Regions from separate parts of the Cylindrospermopsis curvispora GIHE-G1 genome, predicted to be linked through region 4. Evidence: predicted binding sites of a transcription regulator. Region 4 holds the regulator's gene; each other region holds the start of a gene.
What was found. Region 4 encodes NtcA, which controls nitrogen genes in cyanobacteria. Its sites were predicted from a motif close to TNTGTANNNNNNNNTACANA; they were not measured.

Region 1: a site for NtcA is predicted at 2,822-2,841, ahead of pirA (arginine synthesis PII-interacting regulator PirA). Genes of this name have one in related genera too.
Region 2: a site for NtcA is predicted at 3,341-3,360, ahead of gifA (glutamine synthetase inactivation factor IF7A). Genes of this name have one in related genera too.
Region 3: a site for NtcA is predicted at 3,221-3,240, ahead of IAR63_RS09290 (DUF3155 domain-containing protein). Genes of this name have one in related genera too.

What each region holds. Positions count from the first base shown of each region.
Region 1 covers NZ_CP060822.1:2,520,564-2,525,323, reverse strand. The annotation lists gene argS (arginine--tRNA ligase) at 1-199, opposite strand, end outside; gene IAR63_RS11195 (IMS domain-containing protein) at 298-2,571, opposite strand; gene pirA (arginine synthesis PII-interacting regulator PirA) at 2,900-3,055, shown strand; gene gatC (Asp-tRNA(Asn)/Glu-tRNA(Gln) amidotransferase subunit GatC) at 3,155-3,445, opposite strand; gene IAR63_RS11180 (photosystem I assembly protein Ycf3) at 3,489-4,010, opposite strand; gene IAR63_RS11175 (UDP-N-acetylmuramoyl-L-alanyl-D-glutamate--2,6-diaminopimelate ligase) at 4,041-4,760, opposite strand, start outside.
Region 2 covers NZ_CP060822.1:2,115,800-2,120,559, reverse strand. The annotation lists gene glmU (bifunctional UDP-N-acetylglucosamine diphosphorylase/glucosamine-1-phosphate N-acetyltransferase GlmU) at 1-489, shown strand, start outside; gene apcB (allophycocyanin subunit beta) at 535-1,044, opposite strand; gene glnA (type I glutamate--ammonia ligase) at 1,404-2,837, shown strand; gene gifA (glutamine synthetase inactivation factor IF7A) at 3,072-3,272, opposite strand; gene IAR63_RS09480 (class I SAM-dependent methyltransferase) at 3,465-4,508, shown strand.
Region 3 covers NZ_CP060822.1:2,075,575-2,080,334, reverse strand. The annotation lists gene IAR63_RS09310 (ExbD/TolR family protein) at 1-425, opposite strand, end outside; gene IAR63_RS09305 (MotA/TolQ/ExbB proton channel family protein) at 415-1,143, opposite strand; gene IAR63_RS09300 (YkvA family protein) at 1,223-1,516, shown strand; gene IAR63_RS09295 (GAF domain-containing sensor histidine kinase) at 1,464-2,813, opposite strand; gene IAR63_RS09290 (DUF3155 domain-containing protein) at 3,270-3,587, shown strand; gene IAR63_RS09285 (cofactor assembly of complex C subunit B) at 4,009-4,533, opposite strand; gene IAR63_RS09280 (DUF3611 family protein) at 4,710-4,760, shown strand, end outside.
Region 4 covers NZ_CP060822.1:1,232,802-1,237,561, forward strand. The annotation lists gene IAR63_RS05790 (ABC transporter ATP-binding protein) at 1-98, opposite strand, end outside; gene hisB (imidazoleglycerol-phosphate dehydratase HisB) at 118-714, opposite strand; gene fabI (enoyl-ACP reductase FabI) at 807-1,583, opposite strand; gene ntcA (global nitrogen regulator NtcA) at 1,942-2,613, shown strand; gene IAR63_RS05810 (DUF3084 domain-containing protein) at 2,863-4,353, shown strand; gene IAR63_RS05815 (pre-16S rRNA-processing nuclease YqgF) at 4,356-4,760, shown strand, end outside.

The sequences.
Region 1 (4,760 bases), 1.3 Mb from region 4:
CTACTATAGCTGTAGCAATAGCCCTGGGCTGCATTCCCAATTTTTTACTCAGGGATAATGCCACATTGGCCTGAAAATCACCAAATTTAGGATTACTTGCTGCTACTAAAATGGGATCTACCTGTATATACTCTTCGCCAAATCTAGCCACTAATGCTTGCTGTAGTTTCAGTTTCAGTTTTTGTTGTGTAGCGTTCATATTTTAATCAAGTCTATTGGTGTGGAAAAATCTAAAACCCGGTTGATTTTGGTTCACTGCTATCTAACTATTTTAACGGATCGCTCACAATTTTATGTTTAGGATTCCACTATGGTCATATTGCGGATGCGCCAAGAGTTTTGCTGGCGGTTTAAATCATATCTAACTCGCAATGCTTCTCGACCAGATGTCTGGAGATTTCCCCCTCGGTAAAAATGGGTAATTTCTTTAACTGTAGCTTCCACTAACGCATTGTTCGAGGTATTCCCCTCATGACGAACAAGTTCTATTTTCACTTCATGTTCATACTTACGATAGCGCTTTATAGCCATATCCTGTCTAACTATAGATTGCCATTGGGATAAGGCTGGATCTATTAAAATCTTGTCTAATCGTTTTATCTCATGATTGGGACCCATTGCTGCTGCTTTCGTCGACAACCAGGTTTCAATTAGTGTTTGAGCGATCGCCTTTGTGAGTTGACCGGATGGTGATCCTGGTTGACGAGGGAGTGTAGGTATAACAACGGTTGGTTGATTCAACTGTACGACAAGTTTTCCTCCCTGTAAATTTGGCTCGTCTACCATTGTACTGTTTAACCTCCCCCAAATCGTAGGTATTAAAATCCACATCCCTAATATACCTCCTATCAGGAAAAATGTATTTAATCGAGTTAGAGCAGGAAATTTACGAGTAAAACTTTGTCTATACTTATTATGTAAATGAGTATGTGAATGTTTCTCTTCTATCTGTTCTTCTTGAAGACTAGTTGAACCTCGTCTACGATGTTTATACTTACTGGATTGCTTTGTTCCCTCCTCTGTGAAGGAACTATGAGATTCGTGACCATATCCCGAGATCTTCCACTGTCTTGCTCTCTGGTGTTGATGAGGAGTGGAAATTTGAGAAGCTACCTCCACCTTAGATTCCTTCCATTCCTCTAGGTTTTGGGAGCTGGTTGCTACGGGACTCACAACGGGTAGGTGTTCATCTTCTCTAAAGCTAGTATGGGGAATGCCAATCCCTGAACCAACCTGACTGTTGACTGTCCTTAGTTCCTCAGTTGTATATGGATCGGCTGGTAATTGCTCCAAGTATGCTTGTACCTGTTTATCAGCAAAATAATCTTTTAAGGAAGCTTGCTGTTTAGTTAAGTCTCGAAAATGGGGAAATACCTCTTGCTCTAACCATTGCTCGCAGTACAAACACAGTCCTGGTAACAAATCTGGTGAATCTTGAGACTGCTGTCTGATTATAGTCAATTGTTCATATTCCTGACTTAGTTCTAAAACACGGGTTGCTTCTTCCGTTTGTCCCAGTAGTAAAGCACACAGAGCTTGTTCTAGATGTACATCTTGACGTTTGGCCAAACGAAGCAAAATTTGTTTAGCTTGACGAATCAAAGCTGGTTGCCTTTGGCAAAATCCTTTAGCAATTAGTGTGTAAACAAATAGGTAGGTTGCTACGGTAGAAGGTCTTTTACTTTCAGATTCAAAAAGTTTATGTTGTTCCGATACTGTTAAGTGGTGTCGTAGCTGTTGAATAAACCGGAGAAAATCGTCCACATTCAAACCTGTCTGATCATTCCCCACACCATCAATGCCACCTCTTTGGTCGAGAATGTTTTGTAGTAATTCCCAACCCTGATGACGATCCTTGGTCCGCTCCATCGGTAGAGCTAATAGATCTAAAATTCTATAAGGTCTGAGTCTACATACATCCGCTGTAATTTCCGACTGTACACTAGTAAACATTCTCTCCCGCAGCAGCAGTTCTTCCCCTGTTTCCAGGGAGATGGCGGCGTTCTCATAATTACCTTGTTGCCATTGTTCCCGTCCTAATTCCAGACAAGACAAAGCAACTGTTAGAATAACGTCTGGCAACTCATCAGCATTGGTTAACGTACGCCTTTTAGATTCACGATCAGACTTACCTGGGGACCTATTCGTCAAGTATGGCTGACCTAATCTTAGTACCAACTCATATTCACCCAACTCTTGAAGGAGTACTAATGCACCAACTAAGTTTTCTTTAGCAACGTCTATAGTTAGAGGTTGAGGATTATGATTTTGGTTAGCTGTTTCCCCATTCCCCTCCAATTCCGGTCCGATCTCTATTTTTGTCTGATCGTATGCGTATGCTAGATATGCTTGATCGTATTTGCTACGCTCTTTCGGATCTGAGAGAACCATATAGGCTTGTTCCAGGATTCGCTTGCGAGCAGCTATTGCCAAGGTAGAATATTCCCGTTGTGGCAGTTGCAGAATGCGATCATTATAGGCCTGACGCAGTTGCTCCTCGGTTGCAGCCAATGGGAGTCCTAAAATTCGGTAATAATCGAGCGCGATTTGCACAGCTTGCTTCCCCTGCACCGTGTTTAATCCCCATTCTAGAGATATTTAACCTGGACTATTTGCACACAATATTGTACTAAAAAGCCGTCTCTAACGGAAAGGACTACTTAATTTTACGACAACTATTTCTATTAAGCAATGCCAGTTTAACCGCCCAGCGCCTGAACTAAATTTTATTCCTGGGGTGGGGATCCCAACCCAAGAATGGTCTGCAACATTTCTTTACCTAATATATCTTGACCCTCAGTTTCAGATATTATATTATTTTTCTGTAACTTAGGTTACGGAACATTGGGTTTGAGTGGTTAAGGTCTACCATCTGAATTGAAGACAAGAGGTTACAGAAATGATTAGTTCTAGATCACAAGCAGCTAAAAAGGCTGAACAAGTACACAGACAAAATATACTCAAAAATCTTGAGCACCGACTGGAAGCGGCAAGAATAAAAGGTGACGAGAGTCTAATTCGCCAATTAGAAGCCGAGCAGTCCTCTTATCAGTAGACTGGTTCTAGTCTTTTTAAGAACAATAAAACCGCCGTTGGTACTTCCTGTCCCAGTTCAGGTGTTGTCCTTCGGCAATTTTTTTAGGTGTCCTGGTCTTTACTCCGCATTGAGGATTTTGGGAACTTTGAAAAAGTCACCCTCCTGTTGGGGAGCACCCCTAAGTATAGCCTCCCTTTCCGGGTAGGGTTTTAGTTTGTCTTCCCTGGTTACATTGCTCAAGTCAATGGCTCTGGTGGTAGGAAGGACGTTGCTCACATCAAGTTCCCCCAGTTGTTCCACATACTCCAAAATGCTTCCTAGCTGGAAGGTAAATTGTTCCTCCTCCTCTGCTGTTAATTCTAGCCGAGCTAGGTTGGCTACTTTGCGGACCTGTTCGCGATCAATCATGTTTTAGCAATAAATAATTGGTTATTTAAAATTTGGTTATTGGTTAAAAGAATACATCAATTTGCGATCGCCCGGTAGTTTTTAACCAGTTTTGAGCTTCAATGTAGTTATTAGGAGCTAGACGAATTGCCCTAATCCAATAGTCTGCGGCCTGGTCAAATAGTGCTTCTCCCCCATCGTTGTCACCTTCTTCCTTTGCTTTTTCGCCCTTATAGTGATAAATCACAGCGATGTTATTTAAGGCTTGAGGTAACCGAGGATTCAAATCAATGGCTTTATGATAGAAATCCAGCGCCCGATCATGATCCCCATTGCTGGCATGTATCAGTCCCATGTTGTACAAGATAAAACTTCTATCATTAGTATCCTCTTCCAAAGATAGAGCCTCTTCGTAATATTCTAGGGCTTCGGCGTATTCCCCTTCAGCCTGTGCTGACATACCATCTCGATAGTAGACAAAGGCCTCTTTAGCCTTTTTATTAGTTGGCAGAAGTTTCAGGATTAAATCTGCCATAACGGTAAAAGACTTGTCAACAAAATTATCGTTTTTCTGTGTTCTTGGCATATTTACCCCTAAAGTAACATCATTGCAAATTTAGCTATTCTGAGCTGCTCTTAAATGTAAGGCATCACGAGCTTGTTCTCTATCATCAAAATGGATTTTTTCGGTGCCGAGAATTTGATAATCTTCGTGACCTTTACCTGCTAATAATACACCATCACCTGGTTGAGCTTCCAGTATAGCAGTATGAATAGCTCTAGCGCGATCGCCAATTACCAGTCTTGACACATCCTCTGGTATACCAGTCAAGATATCTTCTAATATTGCATCTGGGTTTTCAGTGCGTGGATTATCCGAGGTTATCACGACCACATCTGCCAAATCCGCCGCAATTCTACCCATTTTTGGACGTTTTGTTTTATCCCTATCTCCTCCACACCCAAAGACGCAAATCATTCTTCCTGGTATAAATGGACGAGCAGCTTTAAGTAAATTTTCCAGACTATCAGGGGTATGAGCATAATCCACAATAACGCTAATATCCTGGTGAGGATTGATTTGAATTCGTTCCATTCTGCCAGGGACGCCTGAAAAATTAGGTATACAATCTACCACAGTTTCCAAATCCAACCCCAGATGTAGGACTGCAGCTACAGCTGCCAAAAGATTTTCTAAGTTATACTGTCCCACCAGGGGAGAGCTAAAAGGGGAATTACCCTCAGGAGTATGTAAAATACCACTGACACCATGAGGTTGATAATTCAGATCACTCACCCAGAAATCAGCACTAGTATTATTAATGCTGTATGTCCA
Region 2 (4,760 bases), 880 kb from region 4:
GGAAGTTTCATCGAAAATAGTCAAATAGGAGCAAATGTTACGGCTCTATATTCCGTAATCACAGATAGTTTGGTGGAACAAGGAACAAAAATAGGACCCTTCGCTCACTTACGTGGTCATGTGGAAGCTGGCGAAAATTGTCGTATTGGTAATTTTGTAGAATTGAAAAATACCCAACTAGGCGATCGCTCGAATGTGGCCCATCTTTCTTATTTGGGTGATACAAGTACGGGCACACAGGTGAATATTGGCGCAGGGACAATTACTGCTAATTATGATGGGGTGAAAAAACACAGAACCAGAATAGGCGATCGCACCAAAACTGGATCCAATAGTGTTTTAGTAGCACCAATTACCATAGGTGATGATGTATATATTGCTGCAGGGTCGACGGTTACAGAAGATGTGGAAAATGATGCTTTGGTGATAGCCAGAAGTCGTCAGGTGGTGAAACCGGGGTGGAAAATCAAAAGGGAATCAGCGGAGTAAGACCTAACCTAGCTCCAGCTCTTCCCAGATCCTAATTAAACTTGATTAAATGTTCTGCTCGCTCAACTCACGGGTGATGTAATCAAAAGGTTCATCTACGAAAGCAGCGTTAGCCACACCAGCAGCTATGGCTTGTTCTCTCGCTAGGTCTTTCATAATTTGAATGCCACGCACTGTAGAACCTATGGGTACATCCAAGGAGTTATAAGTTTCTCTAAGACCTTGTAACACCCGTTCATCCAACACGTTCATATTGGCTGCAATCAGGGCATAAGTAGCATAACGGAGATAATAGTCCATATCGCGCAAGCAAGCAGCATAGCGACGAGTTGTGTAAGCATTGCCACCTGGACGAATTAACTCTGGTAATTCCTCAAATAATTTAGACCCAGCTTGTTTGACAATAGCAGCAGCATTAGCATTAATAGCAGTAGCTGCTTGGACTCTGGATGTGCCACTGTCAAAGTAGGACTTGAGACTATCCAGTGCATTTCTATCAAAATACTTACCAGCTAGGTCATAACTGTTGATTAAAGTTGTAACTGCATCGCGCATTCTGTGTTTCTCCCAATAGTTAATAGTTACTATCTATGATTGGATATTAAAGTTGGTTGCACTCATTTGATATTTGTCGTCCCCTTAGGACTGGGGAATATCAAATAATCCATTACATAAGAATTCTATGTTAAAGTTGACCCTGGTCATATAAAGTTTCTTATCTTGTAAAAATGGTGTTAAAAAACTTAACATAACCCAAAAACTTGAACAATCGTAACAAACAATACAACCTTGACAGGACTCCAGTCTTTAGGATATTTCAAATGGTGTATTATGAGCTAAATTAACCCCTATGGGTTAAAATGCTTAAGTAGAGTTTAGTGTAAATTAAAAGACTGGCTACAGAAGGAGCAAAAATGACAACCCCACAAGAAGTGTTAAAGATGATCCGGGATCAAAACATTCAGATGATTGATCTCAAGTTCATAGACACACCAGGAACCTGGCAACATCTAACGGTTTACCACAATCAAATTGACGAAAGTTCTTTTACTAGTGGTGTACCTTTCGATGGTTCCAGTATTAGAGGTTGGAAGGGAATTGAAGAGTCAGATATGACCATGGTGTTGGATGCTAACACAGCTTGGATTGACCCCTTCATGAAGGAACCAACTCTCAGCATTATTTGTAGTATTAAAGAGCCCCGTACGGGTGAATGGTATAACCGCTGTCCCCGGGTGATTGCTCAAAAGGCTATAGATTACTTAGGAACCACGGGAATAGGTGATACGGCATTTTTTGGTCCAGAAGCAGAATTTTTTATCTTTGATGATGTGCGTTATGACCAAACCGCTAATGAAGGTTACTATCACGTAGATTCCGTAGAAGGTCGTTGGAATACTGGTAGAAAGGGTAAAAATGGGGAAGCGGATGGTCCTAACCTAGGTTACAAAACCCGCTTTAAGGAAGGTTATTTCCCCGTGCCCCCGACCGATACCTTCCACGACATGCGCACGGAAATGTTGTTAACTATGGCTAAATGTGGTGTCCCTATTGAAAAACAACACCATGAGGTAGCTACCGGTGGTCAGTGCGAACTTGGCTTCCGCTTTGGCAAGCTAATTGAAGCTGCTGACTGGTTAATGACTTATAAGTATGTAATCAAAAATGTGGCTAGAAAGTACGGTAAGACTGTTACTTTCATGCCTAAACCCATCTTCGGTGATAATGGATCTGGTATGCACTGTCATCAGTCCATTTGGAAAGATGGTAAGCCTTTATTTGCTGGTGATAAATATGCTGGTATGAGTGATATGGGGCTTTACTATATTGGGGGAATTCTCAAACATGCACCTGCTCTACTAGCTATTACAAACCCAACTACTAACTCTTACAAACGTCTTGTTCCTGGTTACGAAGCACCCGTAAACTTAGCTTACTCCCAAGGAAACCGTTCTGCTTCTGTACGTATTCCTTTAAGTGGAGACAATCCTAAAGCTAAACGTTTAGAATTTCGCTGCCCTGATGCTACTTCTAATCCCTACTTAGCTTTTGCTGCTATGCTTTGTGCTGGTATTGATGGAATTAAGAATAAAATTCATCCTGGCGAACCTTTGGATAGGAACATCTATGAACTTTCTCCAGAAGAACTGGCTAAGATTCCTTCTACTCCAGGTTCTCTGGAACTAGCTCTGGAAGCACTGGAAAATGATCATGCTTTCTTAACCGAAACAGGTGTGTTCTCAGAAGATTTCATCCAAAATTGGATTGACTATAAGCTGGTGAATGAGGTCAAGCAGTTGCAGTTACGTCCTCACCCCTACGAATTTTTCCTTTATTACGATTGTTAATGCCAATCTTCTCTTAGGAATCTTTCTCCACAGTCAACTCCACCAGTATAGCTTTCGCTGCTACAAAGCTAACTCCAGACAACAACAGGAGTACAACCGTAAACAGTTGTACTCCTTAATATTTTCAGGCATGCGGAAACGTCCTTTATACCGTGTAGAAACGACACACTAAAAACACACCCTGCGCCCTTCATCAAGACAATTCTTAACGCACGCCCAGGTAATGAGGAATCTTTAGCTCATGGTCGCACCACTACGGCTATAAAGACTTTGAGTGGTAGGATCTACTTTCCCTTGAATTGGACTCCAATAGTGGCAAGTTTCTTCGGGTAGTCCCAACTCTTGGGCAGACCGCATTAACATTGATTGCTGACGGTTTTTAACTTGTTGGTGTTGACGTACCATTAAAGCACGGGACTTTTCTTGGATAGACATATTTTTTTCCTCTTCTTTTTTGATGTGGATGGGTTTTCTGTTCCCACTCCTTCATAATAACAGGGAATTCCGTAACTTAAACTACCAAATCCCAAATTGTTACAAAAATTTACAATCAAGTTATGGGTTTACAATAAGTAAGGAAAAAACGCCAAGCAATCTTGATCCTGGTATCTTTAGTAAAATACTTTTATGTTCAACGACTTGATAAAACTCAGCTATCAAACTTGCCAACAAGGAAAAACCTACTTTAGTCTAGCTCATAAATTCTTGGGTACGCGAGTTAAAAACCATCTTTACCCTAACTTGAACAAGTCTCAACCAATTTCTCAACAGGCGATCGCTAACTTACAGGAAAGACTCCATAGATTATTGGAATGGGATTGGCGGGATGCTGAACAAGGTGTATATACTTATGATCTACTATTTGACAATTCCTGGTTAGACTTTTGTTTATACTATCCTGCGCTCTGTGTAGACATGTTTAAAGTGTGGGAAAGAGCAAACCGTCAGCAATATCAAGATTTTTCCCAACCACAGGAGCAAAAAATCTATCCCAGCTACTATTTGCAAAACTTTCATCATCAGACAGATGGCTATTTAAGCGACCTTTCTGCCAACTTGTATGACCTGCAGGTAGAAATCCTATTTAGTGGGACTGGGGACGCTATGAGACGTCGTATTCTATCACCTCTCAAGCATCAACTGAAAAAATTCTCCAACCATATCCGTATTTTAGACGTAGGTTGTGGCACTGGCAGAACCATAAAATTACTGAGACGGGCAATACCTGAAGCATCTCTATTTGGCGTTGATCTATCGCCCAACTACTTGCGCAAGGCCAATCAACTTCTAGTTGAAAATTATACTGAATTACCCCAGCTCATCCAAGCCAATGCGGAAGAACTACCCTATTTAGACAATTATTTCCATGGGGTAACTAGTGTTTTTCTATTTCATGAATTACCAGCAGCAGTGCGACAAACAGTAATTGAACAATGTTTCCGAGTTATTAAACCAGGGGGAGTTTTCATTATTTGTGATTCCATTCAAATAAGTGATTCTCCTGAGCTAGTTGATATAATTAACAACTTTCCTCGCACATTTCATGAACCTTACTATATCAATTATAGTCTTGATGATTTAGTAGCAAGATTAGAGAAAGCAGGTTTTAAACACGTGGAAACCCAAGTACATTTCTTGAGTAAGTATATAATTGCTTGCAAACCTGTCTGATAAATAGAGTTACGTATGGTTTATACCTTGCCATCCCCTTGTAGGTGACAGTCAAAAACACGCTAGGAGAGACAGGTAAACCCGTCTCTCCTAGCATCCGTTTAGTTTAACCCAGGGAGAAGTCAAACCCGGAAATATGGTCAGAAAATATTTGGTTTGTTGCTGGAGTTCTGTTATCAACTTACGTCAATCTCAACAACCTTGATGCTTTTAGTAGTTCTAGAGGTTATTGGGTAAACGTCAATCCATTAA
Region 3 (4,760 bases), 840 kb from region 4:
TGAGAAGCTCCGGGGATAATTCCCAAGGATACTCGGTTTCCCCCCACTTGTCTGAGTAAATCTAATGTTTGAACAACATCATTATAGGTAGCTGTGCGAGAAGCATTCAGAACTAAAATACCCTGGGGATTGCCAGTAATATACTCTTTTAATCGCACTTCCAATTGTTCCCTGGTCACCGGATCCTTTTCAATGTAAGTTTTACCTACAGCATCAATAGTAACCGGTAGAATGTTACTTGGCTGGGAACTGGCAGCGGAGATTGTACCTGTGCTAGCTTTGGGTAAATCAACATTAATTGCCTGTTGTCTGGTAAATTGCAGTGCTGCTAATAGAAAAAAAGTCAGGATGCAAAAAACAACATCAATTAAAGGAATAATTTGAATCTGAACTTCTTCAATGGGTGTATGTAGGTTAACTTTCATTTTCTTGCTCTGATTCTGAACTGGTCACAGGATTTTCGATGGGGTGAGTCAACTCTTTTGGAGATTCTGTAATGAAAACAAGTTCTCTTTTCTTAAACCCAGGTGGAGATTGACGATACAACAACTCTAAATCATTGCCAGCTTTATTAAACACTTTCACTTGGTTAACCGCAAAGGATTGAAATAGACGATAAAAGACTAAGGTGACAATGGCAACTATCAAACCAGAAGCAGTACTAATTAAGGACTCACCAATTCCTGTGGTGACACCCGCTGTAGATTCCGTACCCAGATCACCAATTTTAATTGCTCGCAAGGATTGAATTAAACCTAAAACCGTACCTAACAATCCTAATAGTGGTGAAAGGGCGATTACAGATTCTAGAAGTTTTTCTCCCCTTCTCATTCCTGCTATTTCTTCTGCTGCTGTAGACTCCAAGGCTAGTTTAAAGGTTTCAGCATCACTTTTTTGCAACCGCAGTGGTGCGTATAGAAAACGACCTATGGGCTGATCTGTGGCTTTTTGGGCAATTTCTGTGGCTATTTCCCAGCTGTCTATTGCAGCATCTAGCACTCTTTCTACTACTTGTTTCTCTTGGCTCAAAATTCGTAGCCAAAACCACAGACGCTCAAAGATTACACTTACAGATAACACGGACAGTACTAACAGCGGCCACATGGCTGGACCGCCTTTCTTGAACAAATCTAAAATATCCACTTTTCCAGTCTCCTCACTACACTAAATATAGCAATTATGCTAGAACATTTTTCTTAACCACTAAATTCTGGGGAAAAATATGAGCTTTTCCGTACAGTCGCTTTACTCTTGGTATGGCAGTTTGATCCGTAAACCTAAGTACCGCTGGTGGGTAATTATGGGAACTATTGTTTATTTGGTTAGTCCCATTGATATTGCCCCCGATTTTATCCCTGTTCTTGGTCAAATTGATGACTTAGTTTTATTAACTTTGTTGATATCTGAAGTGTCTAAATTGGTTATTGATGGTTGGAACTCTCGTAACGGTAAAATTAACTCCCCTATGAAGGATGTTGATTCAAATGATCCGGTAATTGAGGTAACCAAACAATAAAGCTGGTTCCCGGAAGAGAAGAGCATGGGCTATGAGATTCTACTGCAGGGCTGAAAACCTCTATTTCTCCCTGCATTTGTGCTATGAGTTGTTTGGCGATCGCCATTCCTAAACCTGTGCCGGGAATGTCAGTATTAGCTTGTACTCCTCTGTAATGTCTTTCACCCAAATGATCCAGATCCTCTTTAGGTATACCGGGTCCTGTATCGCTAATAGCTATACCCTGAAAGTCTGTATTTTTTTGTAGAGAATGAATGGAGATTTTTCCACCCGCAGGGGTATATTTTAGGGCATTATCTATGATGTTACTGAAAACTTCTGTAAGTGCTTTAATATTGGCTTTTACTGGTGGTAAATGGTTGGGAATATCTACTAACAGGTTAATACTTTTTTCCTGGGCTAGTACTTGTGCAGATGCTAGTAAGGGTAGTAGTATATCTTTTATATGACAACTAGTAGGCTCTTCTCCCATTCCTGGCAACAACAGCGGCGCTGTTTTCTGGGGAGATGCTTCCACTGTAAGTACTGATCCTAGTATGGGAATAGCTTTTGTGTCTCTATCTTTTGAGTCTAAAACCTGATCAAACTTTTGCAATAACTCCTGTAAGCGATCACTTTGGTTGATAATATTTATGGCTACTTCCCTATTAGTATCATTAGATCTTAATCTTTTTAAAAGAAGTTTACCAAAGGTACGAATAGCAGTCAGAGGATTACGAAACTGATGTAAAAGATTATCTAGTAAGTCCCCCTGCTCCTTTTGTAATGCTTTTTCCTGCTGCAGTTGATGTTGTAACCAAACTTGACGCTGATCCAATATACAGGCGATCGCTAAAGTGGTAGCTATGCGGCGAATTTCTTTTTCTTCCACTGGGTTCCAAGGACGATCCTCCCTTGCTGTTAAAAGCAACCCTACCATTAAACCTTCATAAACTAAAGGTAGGACAATTTGATATTGTCCAAATGGATATTTATCTTCTAAGTTGAGATAAGTAGTATGATCGTCTGCGAACTGGGGAGATGAAGAAAGAGAGCCTAATTTTGGTGCTAACAATTTTTGTTCCTGATCTGGTAAAACATAACCCAAGTCACTCAAGTTAGCCAAATCTCCGGAATAATCCAATCTAGATCCCTCTGGATAAACCAGAACAGGAATTAATAACCCTTCTCCATTTGGGTGGTCTACTAGTTCCTGTGTTAAGTAGACCACACTTGAAGATGCTCCCAGTCCCTGGGTTAACAATGATACTTGCTCCTGACATAGAGCAATAAAATCAGAACTGGCAGACATTAACATTTTTTAACTTCCACTGATAATTGGATGACTGCTACTGATGGTAGATAAGGCGGATAAAATTACTAGGGTTGGAACTTAGAGGTTGTTCTTGCACAATCTACAGGTTGTGTTTGATCAGTGCGCGGCATTTTACCACCTTGTTTATTGCTGTCACTTATCTACTCTAATTCCTAACTAAGCCAATTGGCGAGTAAATCATATTCTAATTTCCCAACAGTCCTATTATATTAGCTATCATATAACACCTTAACTACTACGATTTGCGTATTTATTAAGATTTAATATACACAGATTATTTTAATAATACTGAGTAATTGATCCCAGTTGGGAAATAGATTGATAGGGATGTATCGAAAGGTTAAAAACCATTGATTTTTTCTGGCAAACCGTATATAATTACCACGAGTTTTGTAGCTGTGACTACAATCTTCTAGCTTGAAAGAGGAGGACAATAAGTTGGCAAGGAGACGTAAAAGAAAAAGCCGTCGTCGTCAGGAAGGACGACGGATTCTGGAAAATGTGCCTCAGTACAGCATAGAAAGCGGCGAAGACAAACCAGTGACAGCAGCGAGAAAGTTTATTCACGCTGAAGGTATCTTGCCTCCTGCCTTGCTATTAGTAAAAAGGAACGAACACACCACAGACCGTTATTTTTGGGCGGAAAAGGGTCTGTTTGGTGCTCAATACGTAGAAGAAAATCATTTTTTGTTCCCTAGCTTGAGAATGTTGGAAACTCCAGCTAGTGCAGAACTAGTGAATCTGGCAAATCGCTAAGTTCTGGAATGGTTTTTTTACGCATTCAACTTCTTACTTCTGACCCCAAAATCAATTAACTGGCAAAATTGAACAGTTGACGCAAAAATTCAATTTTTTTTTAGTTTGTGGCCGAACTGACAGTGGTGCTAATCAATTGGATAATTAAACCTAGTGCAGCAGAGAGTGACAACAAAATCAAGCGAATAAATGGGTATGTTACTAAACTAACTGAGTTAAGTTTATTTCTTAGTAAAACCATCAACACAAAGTTTGTTGTGTCCTCTCTTTTCTCTGAACAGGTCGGAAGTAAGTAATTAGTGTCAGGGTGTAAGGTGATCACACTGCAAGATTAGTGAGGAAGTAAGGTTTAGCTTGACACATGGGGCACTGGCCGATTTATTCGTCATCTAATCTAAGTTGTTGTGACTATCACCAAAAATCAATCGACAATTTTCAGTTGTAAAGCCCTTTTTAACTCTGCGAGTTCATCTCGGTGACCAATGACAGTGATTATACTTGAGGGGTGTTGTTCATTTTGGCGAAACTCCATTTTGATTAATACCTTCTCAATTCTCCCGGATTGACGCCAGTAGAATATACCACTTAATGGTGCTACTAAAACCAAAAAGAATGGATTTTGGCTGGAAAGAAGCTGGGCTAAAACCAGTCCTAGGCAAGCAAGACCTAGAGCAGCTAAAACAGTCAGAAACACGGCCAGGAACCAACTAGGTTGGACAAAGCCCTCGAAAATGACTTCCTTTTTTTCTGGATCTGCGGAAACCACTCGATAAGCACGGGATTGGAAATAGTCCTGGAGTTGACCCATGAGGATGGTTTCATTGTCTTCAGAGGCTATTTTTGCTCGTTCAGTGCGATCTTTGGTGGAAGCACGAATAAAGAAAAACAACCCCACAACTAACAACAAGGTGAGGAGAAAGGTGGATGGAATGATAGCAGTATCCATGACTTTTATTTTTTAAATGAATCCTACCTATTTATTATTGATGATTGTTGATCTATTCTGGAATCAAACCAGTTAAATGGGATTTTTGATAGTCATTAAGACAAAAGCTACTAGATCCATTGAATTTTATAGAATTTTCCTAAAGAGTTTATTGATCCTATGGGAATTATTTAAATATGACGAAGGACTCGGAAATGCAATCCACTAATATAAGAGCGATCGCCCAG
Region 4 (4,760 bases):
CAGTTTTGGAGAGATATAATCTTGTGATGGGACCAAAATCCTGTGCGGTAAACCTTGCCCACCTGAGAGGTAAGGATTGCTGGAGAATTGTTAAACATGAATGTATTTTATTATCAACTATAACACGCCTTTAGAACTAGGAATAGTTTGAGCGCGACGAGGATCGATCTCGACGGCCATGCGCATTGCTCTGGCAAAAGCCTTAAAGGTAGCCTCAATAATATGATGAGAATTGATACCATCCAGTTGGCGAATATGTAGAGTCATTTGACTATGATTTACTAAGGCCACAAAAAACTCTCTCACTAGTTGAGTATCATAGGTTCCTACCCTTTCAGTACTAATATGTAATCCATAACTGACATGGGGGCGACCAGAGAAATCTAAAGCTACCTGGACCAGTGCTTCATCTAAAGGAGCGATGAAATGACCGAAGCGGGCAATACCCTTTTTATTACCAAGTGCCTGATGCAGAGCCTGACCTAAAGTAATACCCACATCCTCATTGGTGTGGTGGTCATCAATTTGCCAGTCACCCGTAGCCTGAATATCCAAATCAAATAAACCATGGGAGGCAATCTGCTGGATCATGTGATCCAAAAAATAAATACCCGTATTAGACTTACAAATTCCCGTACCATCAAGGTTAATGGATACGGTTACATCTGTTTCTCCTGTAACACGTTTAACCGTAGCGTATCTTTCTTTACTCATTGTCAATTCATAGTTATTTATTAGTTCGTTGGCAAGCAGTTGAAACAATAACCGACGTAGAACGTCGGTGATGCTTAATATTCCAAACTAGGTTACATGCCCATAATTTCATATCCCGCATCTACATATAGGATTTGTCCGGTAATTCCACTGGATAAATCACTACATAGAAAAGCAGCTGCACTACCCACCTCTAATTGAGTTACAGTACGTTTAAGGGGAGCCACTTGCTCAACGTGGTGAATCATATCCAAAATACCACCCACAGCAGAGGAAGCCAGAGTGCGGATGGGACCTGCGGAGATGCCATTGACACGAATATTTTGGGGTCCCAGTTCTGCTGCCAAGTAACGCACACTAGCTTCCAGTCCAGCTTTGGCTACTCCCATTACATTATAGTTAGGAATAGCCCGCACTGCGCCCAAATAGGAAAGAGTCAGAATACTACCACCTTCTGTCATCAAAGGTTTAGCTGCTCCACTTAACTGAATAAGAGAATAAGTGCTAACCTCTAAAGCCTTATTAAATCCTAGGCGAGAAGTTTGACTAAAATCCCCACTTAAATCTTCCTTATTAGCAAAAGCTAGACAGTGAATGAGAATATCTAGCTTACCCCATTTTTGTTGAATAGCGTCAAAAGTAGCTTGGATTTGTTCTTCATTCTCTACATTACAGGGCAGAAATAAACTAGGGTTAAGGGGTTCAACTAACTCCAGGACCTTCTTTTCGAACTTACCCTTATCATCGGGCAAATAGGTAATTCCCAGATTGGCTCCAGCTGCATGTAGTTGTTGGGCAATACCCCAAGCAATAGACCGACTATTGGCAATCCCCGTAACCAGGGCATTCTTACCGGACAGGTTTAGCATAAAAATTGTTAACGCGATTGATCTTATTGAGAATATTGTTAAATTAAATGTTATCCTAAATGTGATCTTCATAATTCTCCGTCCCCATGAACCTTTTTATGGTGATTCTTTAAGAAGTTATTAAAGATCTGGCAAATTTTGAACCGAAAAAACCCGAAAATTGTCCTCCAGGGGAGGGGTGACCCACCATTTTAGGTTAAAAATCACCAAAATTGGGTATCATGATCGACAAAATAAGATAAACCGGTAAATTTGAGTATAGTAAAAGACAGAAAGATTGACGGTGCGTTCTAGATTTTTCAGTTGTATTCTTAGGTATTAAGTTTTTGTTTTTCCGGTGTTGGGTAAGGGAAGGGAGATGATCGTAATGCAAGATAAAGCCCTGGCAAATGTTTTTCGTCAAATGGCAACGGGGGCTTTTCCCCCTGTTGTGGAGACGTTTGAACGCAACAAAACCATCTTTTTTCCCGGGGATCCGGCCGAACGAGTTTATTTTCTTCTCAGAGGTGCTGTGAAACTTTCCAGGGTGTATGAAGCGGGAGAAGAAATAACAGTGGCCCTGCTACGAGAAAATAGCGTTTTCGGTGTTTTGTCATTGCTAACAGGTAATAAATCAGACAGGTTTTACCATGCTGTTGCTTTTACTGCGGTGGAATTGCTCTCTTCGCCAATTGAGCAGGTAGAGCAGGCCCTCAAGGAAAATCCAGAATTGTCAATGCTTATGCTGCGAGGCCTCTCCTCGCGGATTCTGCAAACAGAGATGATGATTGAAACTCTTGCCCACCGAGACATGGGTTCTCGGTTAGTCAGTTTTCTGTTAATTCTCTGTCGCGACTTTGGTGTTCCCTGTGCTGATGGGGTTACTGTTGACCTCAAGTTATCCCATCAGGCGATCGCAGAAGCAATAGGTTCCACCCGAGTGACTGTAACCAGGTTACTAGGAGACTTGCGGGAGAAAAAAATGATTTCTATCCACAAGAAAAAAATCACTGTGCATAAACCAGTTGCATTAAGCAAGCAATTTACCTAAAGGTTGCTAAGTTTGCTTAGGGGGGTCTAATTCACCAGGCAAGTTGTGTTTACTCTTACGGACCAATATCCCCCTGTGTCCACCGTGCAACAATTTTAATAAGGTGCAATTCTATGACTCCAAGACATGGATACCTATGGCTGTCAAACAATATTTAAACTTTACTATTCTATCCAATTCTTTTTCTCCACAGACCATGGTTAAAAGTAGTAAAGTGTATATGGAAGCTTTTTTGGCGGTAGGATTAAGATGGCCACTGGGTACATCCTCATAGCAGCAATTTTAATTTTGGGCGGTGTGATTGCCACCCTCGGCGATCGCATTGGTACCAAAGTAGGTAAAGCACGTTTATCTCTGTTTAATTTACGTCCCAAGAAAACGGCGGTTATTGTCACTATCTTTACGGGTAGTGTGATTTCCGCCACCACCTTGGCCATTTTATTTGCCGCCGACGAGGGTTTGAGAAAGGGTGTATTTGAGTTAGAAGATATTCAAAAAGATCTCAGAAACAAACGGGAACAATTAAAAACTGCTGAAGCTCAGAAGATTAATATAGAGAATAGACTAATTGCAGCTAGAAAAGCTCAAGAAGAAGCTAAAAACCAGCTTATAGAAACAAATAAGTCTTTACAAGAAGCAAATAGTAAACAAAAAGCTACACAAGCTAAACTTGACATTACTACTACAAAACAGATTAAAACTCAAACTCAACTCCGGGGAACCCAGAGCAAACTAGGTAAGGTTGTGGTTCAGTATAGACAGGCCCTGGGTGAACTGGAAAATTTATACCAACAACGCCAAGCCTTACAATTGGCAGTGGGAGAATTAAGAAGTGAACGTCAGCAGTTATATGCTCAAGCTCAACAAGCTATTGATGAGGCTAAAAATGCAGTTACCAAACGAGATCGAGAATTGTTCAACCGCAAAGCAATTATTGCACAGCGAGATCGAAAAATTGCTGGTTTGGATAGGCTAATTCAAAATCGCAATTTAGAAATTAGGAAACGAGAACAAATTATTGCTAGTAGAGAAGTGCAACTAGGGGAGCTAGAAAAACAGCAGCAGTATTTAGAACAAGAGGTAGCAAGATTGGAAAAATATTATCAGTCTTATCGCGACCTACGTTTGGGTAAATTGGCTTTGGTTCGTGGTCAGGTAATAGCATCTGCTGTAGTTAGTGTGAATAAACCTAGCGTTGCCAATCAGGTCATTACCCAAATATTTCAGGAAGCTAATAATAACGCCAGCATTCAATTAAATGAACCAGGAACCAACCAAAATAACACAGACTTACTACGTATAAGTGAAGAAAGGGTGGAACAACTGACTAAACAAATTCAGGATGGTAGGGAATATGTAGTGAGAATTTTTTCTGCTGGTAACTACGTAAGAGGGGAAAAACAAATAGAATTTTTTGCCGATGCTATGCCCAATCAACTGGTATTTTCTGCTGGTCAGGTATTGGCTACAACCTCTGCGGATATGAAAAGTATGACATCATATCAACTGCGTCAAAGGCTAGATCTAGTAATTTCTGCTTCCCAGTTCCGTGCCCGAAATGCTGGCATTGTGGAGAGAATAGAGATAGATGGCACTTTTTTACGATTTTTTTCTGAACTGGAGCAGTCTCAACAAGCTTTGGAAGTAAAAGCAGTTGCTGCAGAAAATATCTATACTGCAGGTCCTTTAAGAGTTAAACTGGTGGCAATATCCAATGGAAAAATTGTTTTTAGCACTTAAAAATGAATAATATAAATGGTATAAAAACACAGTGCACAATTTTAGGCTTTGACCCTGGACGTGACAAATGTGGTGTAGCAGTGATGGGAATAGACCGTAAACTTTACCATCATGAAGTTGTGCCAGCTAAACAGGTGATCGCCCATATTTCTGATTTCAGGGCAACTTTTTCCATTTCCAGAATTGTGATGGGAAATCAAACCACAGCTAAAACTTGGAAACAGCAACTGGAGCAGGAATTAAACCCCAGTTTGGATATTATCTTAGTAGATGAACGTTACACTACCTTAGCTGCAAGAGACCGTTATTGGCAGATGTTTCCTCCCAGAGGATTAACAAATCTCGTACCCAAAGGTTTACGTCAACCACCACGGGCTATAGATGATATTGTAGCAATTCTCCTAATT